Heliomicrobium gestii: one gene and its partner. The protein of the gene in region 2 interacts with the protein of the main gene of each other region in a pairwise test. Links are inferred from orthologs where the notes say so. Each region holds a gene or a part of one and is shown on either strand. Other genes may lie near its edges.

What was found. Proteins that work in one complex are often made in the same cells at the same time.
Region 1: the proteins of GTO89_RS14235 (region 2) and priA interact in binary tests that used the Escherichia coli proteins (3 or more experiments, as listed by UniProt). The link is inferred for Heliomicrobium gestii from one-to-one orthologs.

The regions. Positions count from the first base shown.
Region 1 is NZ_WXEX01000008.1:163,316-166,391, reverse strand. It holds priA (replication restart helicase PriA), read left to right. Parts: upstream 1-378; coding sequence 379-2,775; downstream 2,776-3,076. Other genes in the region: def (peptide deformylase), read left to right, coding at 2,932-3,076; metK (methionine adenosyltransferase), read left to right, coding at 1-248.
Region 2 is NZ_WXEX01000013.1:95,374-98,123, forward strand. It holds GTO89_RS14235 (single-stranded DNA-binding protein), read left to right. Parts: upstream 1-979; coding sequence 980-1,522; downstream 1,523-2,750. Other genes in the region: ychF (redox-regulated ATPase YchF), read left to right, coding at 1-867; GTO89_RS14240 (3'-5' exonuclease), read right to left, coding at 1,713-2,315; GTO89_RS14245 (fibronectin type III domain-containing protein), read left to right, coding at 2,532-2,750. UniProt on the Escherichia coli protein: Plays an important role in DNA replication, recombination and repair. Binds to ssDNA and to an array of partner proteins to recruit them to their sites of action during DNA metabolism. Acts as a sliding platform that migrates on DNA via reptation.

The sequences.
Region 1 (3,076 bases), on a different replicon or contig from region 2:
GCGTCGCCCGCCCTGTGTCGGTCATGGTCGAGACCTTCGGCACCGCCAAGGTGGACGAAGCGAACATTGAAAAGTGGGTCAAAGAGGTCTTCGACCTCCGTCCCGCCGGCATCATTAAGGAACTGCAACTGCGCCGCCCCATCTACCGCCAGACGGCCGCCTACGGCCACTTCGGCCGCATCGACCTGGATCTCCCCTGGGAGCGTCTCGACAAGGTAGAGGCGCTGAAGAAACTGGCCGGCCTGTAAGACCGACATGGACGCCCGGAGCCAAGACTCCGGGCTTTTTTATTCCCCCCTTGCGTCCCCTGGTATAATGGAGTAAGCGACGCCTCTTTTTTGGCAAGAGTAATACAGTAGCGGCAGGGGTGGTCACGGTATGGAGCCCAGACAGCGGCCCGAACTCGCGCAGGTGATCGTCGACATCCCGCACCGGGATCTGGACCGGGTCTTTCATTACCGCATCCCCGACGCCCTCGCGGAGGAGGTTCTGCCGGGGCGGGAGGTCTGGGTCGCCTTTCACGGCAAACTCATCCGTGGCTGGGTCCTTGGCCTGGAGGCCGCCACGGCGGAGACGGAAAAAGCCTTCGCGCTGCAGCCGGTCGAGGCGGTCAACGGCAGCTACCGGCTGGGGGACGATCTGATCGCCCTCGTGCCCTGGCTGGCCCGGGAAACCTTGGGGACGATGGCTGACGTGCTGCGGCTGATGGCGCCGCCCGGTCCGCCTGTCCGGCCGGCCGCTTGGGTGTTCCTCGCCAGCCGGCCCGACGAGGAGACGATCGCCTTCTGGGAAGGGATCGATCTGGAATGCGCCGGATTGCTCCGTCGCCTCGCCCGGGCGCCCCAGCGGCGGATGAAATACGCCTCCCTGACGGGAAAGGCGATCGCTGTGCCGCCGGCGGTGATCGAACGGCTCGTCGCCGCCGGGCTGGTTGTTGTCCGTCGACTGCTGCCCAAAGCGGTCAAGGCGGCCATTCCTTCTGAGGCGACGCAGAAAAAGGACTCGGCGACAATGCGGGAACATGCCGGGAAAACGGCCGGTGAGTCAGGGATGGGCAGCCCGTCAAAATCGGCGGCCGGCGGCGATCCCGCTTTTGCGGAACCCATCCTCACTCCCGATCAAGAGCGGGCGGTCCACTTTTTAACGAAGGCCCTTGCCGAGATGACCGTGAGCGGCCCGGGCGCCGCCGCCTCTGACAGGCGCCCCTTTTTGCTCCATGGCGTGACCGGCAGCGGCAAGACGGAGGTCTACATCCGGGCCATCGGCGAGGCGCTGGCCCAAGGCCGCCAGGCCCTGTTGCTGGTGCCGGAAATCGCCTTGACGCCCCAGACAGAACGTCGTTTGCGTGAACGCTTCGGCGACGCAGTGGCCCTCCTGCACAGCGGCCTCGCCGACGCGGCCAGGCGGCAGGAATGGCAGCGCATCCACCGCGGTGACGCCGACCTCGTCGTCGGCGCCCGCTCGGCCGTCTTTGCGCCGCTGCCCCGGCTGGGCCTGATCATCGTCGATGAGGAGCATGAACCCTCCTACCAGCAGGAGAACGACCTGAAATACCACGCCCGGGAGGCGGCCGTCGAGCGGGCGCGTCACTGCGGCGCTGTCGTCGTCTTCGGTTCGGCCACACCGGCCCTGGAAACATACGCCCAGGCGCTCTCGGGCCGCTTCCGGCTCTTGCAGTTGCGGCAGCGGCCGGCGGGCGGCCAACTCCCCCCGGTCGATGTGATCGATATGCGCAGCGAGTTGGCCGACGGGAACAAGGGGATGCTCTCCCGCAGCCTCTTGGCGGCGGTGGAAGAGCGGTTGCAGCGGCGGCAGCAGGTGATCCTCTACCTGAACCGGCGCGGGTTTTCTACTTTTGTCATCTGTCGCGAGTGCGGGACCGTGGTGACCTGTCCCCGTTGTTCCATCTCTCTCGTCTACCACCGCCAGGGGGAGCAGTTGCACTGTCACTACTGCAACTACCGGCAGGATGTGCCCCAGACCTGTCCCCATTGCCGGAGCCGGGCGATTCGTTATTTCGGCGCCGGCACCCAGCGGATCGAAGAGGAGCTGCGGGCCAGCTTCCCCGGCGTGCCTGTGTTGCGCATGGACCGCGACGTGGCCGAACGGGAGGGGATTGCGCCGGTCCTGGACGCCTTTGGCCGTGGCGAAGCGCCGATCCTCGTCGGGACCCAGATGATCGCCAAAGGTCTCGATTTCCCGCGGGTGACCTTGGTGGGTGTTCTCGCCGCAGATGCGTCCCTGCACATCTCCGATTTTCGCGCCGCCGAACGGACATTCCAGTTGCTCTCCCAGGTGGCCGGACGGGCCGGACGGGCCCGTGATCCGGGCCAGGTGATCCTGCAGACCTACTGTCCCGAGCATTACTGCCTGCAAGCGGTGCAGTTCCATGACTATGAAGGGTTTTTTCGCCGGGAAATCGAATTACGGCAACAACTGAGTTATCCGCCCTTCGCCCGGCTGGCGCGGGTGCTGTTTTCCGGTCCCGAGGAGCCCCTCGTCCGGCTGGCCGCCGACACGTGGGCCGAGATCCTTCGTGACCTGGCGGTTGCGCAGGCCCAGATCCGGGTGGACACAGAAGGCTTCGACGTGTGGGGACCGGCGCCGGCGCCGGTGGCCAAGGTGGAAAACCGCTTTCGCTGGCTGCTCACGTTGCGGGTGAAGGGAGACCGGACAGAGGTCCTGCGTTCGGCCCTGAGCGCTGCGGCGAGGGACTATGACCGCCGCCGCGGACGACCGGTTGGCGTGACGATCAGTCTCATGCTCAATCCCTAGGGTGCGGCCCCAGTTCCCTGGCAATCACAGAGTTTTCAATGACAATAGGCCATAACGCGAACACTCCCAAGATAGGTTAACTTTTTTGGTGTAACCGGACCGGGGTTTGCGATATGATATTTTGGATAGATTTAAAGCCGACGGGGAGGGTTTTCTTTGGCCGTCTATGAAATTATTAAAATGGGTGATCCTGTGCTGCGCGAAAAAGCGAAGCCGGTCACCCGCTTCAACAGCAACCTGGGCCGGCTGATTGACGATATGTTCGATACAATGGCAGCGGCTCGCGGTGTCGGCCTGGCCG
Region 2 (2,750 bases):
GGCGCCTCCAAGGGCGAAGGGCTTGGCAACAAGTTCCTGTCCCACATCCGCGAGGTGGACGCCGTGATCCATGTGGTTCGCTGTTTCGAAGATCCCGACGTGACGCACGTCGATGGCAAGGTGTCACCCTTGCGGGACATCGACACGATAGAGCTCGAACTGATCCTCTCCGACTTGGAGACGGTGGAACGCCGCATGGATCGGGTGCAAAAGATGCTCAAATCGGGCGAGAAGAAAGCCCAGGAAGAGATGACTGTGCTGCAGAAACTGCGGGCCGCCTTTGAAGACGAGAAACCGGCCCGGTCCATCGACTGGACGCCGGAAGAGGCCGAGATCGTCCGCAACCAGTTTTTGTTGACGAGCAAGCCCCTCCTCTACGTGGCCAACGTCTCTGAAGAGGACGTGGGCAAGGCGGACAACCCGCTGGTCCAGGAGGTGCGCGCCCGGGCAGAGCGCGAAGGCGCCGGCGTCGTCGTCATCTGCGCCAAGATCGAAGCGGAGATCGCTGAGTTGACCGATCCGGAGGAGCGCGCTGTTTTCCTGGAGGATCTGGGCCTGGAAGAATCAGGTCTCGATCGGCTGATCCGGGAGACCTACACCCTGTTGGGACTGATCACCTACTTCACCGCCGGTGTGCAAGAGGTCCGCGCCTGGACGATCACCCGCGGGACGAAGGCGCCCCAGGCGGCCGGTGTCATTCACACCGATTTTGAGCGCGGCTTCATCCGGGCCGAGGTGACGGCCTATGATGATCTGGTGAGCTGCGGCAGCCAGACGGCGGCTCGTGAAAAGGGCGTCCAGCGCCTCGAAGGCAAGGAGTATGTCATGAAGGACGGCGACGTGGTCCACTTCCGCTTTAACGTGTGATCGAGCCGACCGAAACGGCCAGGGATCATCGTAGAATTTGCGGAAGGCCGTTGCTTCCCATCGAATCAGATGATAAAATTGAAAATAAATGGAATGAAAAGGAGAAATTGCCATGTTGAACCGGGTAATCCTCATCGGCCGTCTCGGCAGGGATCCGGAGCTGCGGCACACCAACAGCGGCACACCCGTTTGCTCCTTCAGCATCGCCGTCGACCGTCCCCAGTCGTCAAACCAGCGCCAGGCGGGCGCTGAAAAGGTTACCGACTGGTTTACCGTCAACGTGTGGAACCAACAGGCGGTCACCTGTTCCCAGTACTTACATAAGGGCCGTCTCGTGGCCATCGACGGTCGCCTGCAAACCCGTTCCTGGACGGACCAACAGTCAGGGCAGAAGCGCTCTGTCGTCGAGGTTGTCGCCGATACGGTGCGGTTCCTCGAACGCGGCGAAGGGCAGGGCGGCGCAGGCGCTGCTGCCGGCGCCGGCATGGGCGCTGGGGCTGGCGGTTATGGCGGTTCAGCCGCAGGCGGCGGGTACGGAAGCGGAGGAGCCTCCGGTTTCGGCGCGCCAGCAGGGGGCGGTTATGGCGGCAGCGGCTCCTTCGGCAGCGAGATCTCCTTCCCCGATCCGCCGGGAGAAGACGATCTGCCGTTCTAACAGGCGATCAGAGGGAACCGGACACCGGTAGAACTCGGTTGGCGAGGATACATGTATTCTATGACGAAACTTTTGTAAAAAAAGGGCTTGTGCCTATGCATTGTCGTATAGGCGCAAGCCCTTTTTTAGCGGGAGGGTCTGGATGGAGCGGATCAGATCAGAACGATGACCACGCTACGCGTTTTTTTGTTTAACCGATAACAGGGGCTCCACCGGATAACGTTGGACTCATGCCGGTTTCCTCTGGTTTTGTCAGATATGTCTTCAGCGAGAGTTTTTGAATGAGCCCGTTTACGGATGTCATCTTATGAACCCGCAACGACTGGAGGACGATCTGCGCCGACGCATAGGCGTCATCACAGGCGTCGTGGTGGTTCAGTTGCACGCCGAGGAATTCCGCCACCGTGTTCAGCTTGTGGTTGCGCAGGGACGGCCAGGTCTTTCGCGCGGTCTCCACAGAGCAGATATAGCGGGCATCGGGAAGCGAAAGGCCGTAGTGTCGCAGGGTGTTCTCCAATACGCTCTTATCAAAGGTCGCGTTGTGAGCCACCAGCAGTTGACCTTGCAGGTAGGGGCGCAAAGTGGGCCAGAGCATGTCGAAGGTGGGCTCGTCCTTCACCTGTTCGGCCGTGATGCCGTGGATGTATGTAAAGGGAAAGTAGAGCACCGGCGGCCGGATCAGCCAGGAGCAGCTTTCTGCGACCTTGCCGCCGGCCACGACGGTGAGGCCGATGGCGCAAGCGCTGTTGCGGGCGCTGTTGGCGGTTTCAAAGTCAATGGCGGTAAAATCCATGATGGTCCTCCTCAAGAAAAGGCGGTAGGTCCAGCGTGAGCGGGTGAACGCTCAAGCTGGGTTCAGCGTATACCAGAAACCGGCCCCATGTCAAACCGGTCAAAGGGGCACGATCCTTCCTGTCGAATATTTTCTAAATTGTTAGTATTCTCATTGATGGTGTCCAGACATCGATAGTAAAATGATGGTATAAAAAAGATCAGGGGAGTTGCGGCAATGAAAAAGAAACATTTCGCAAGCCTGACTGTAGGGCTGTCCGTGTTGCTCAGCCTGCTGAGCCTTGCGGGCCTATGCCCAACTGGATTCGCGCAGGACAGTGAACAACTGCCGGTGGGTTACAGGGCCTCCGAAACAGCCAGCCCCAATGGCGATATCGCCATCGAAGTAAAAGACGGCGAAAATTGGGTGTATGCCGTAAAGATACCCTTTGACCAA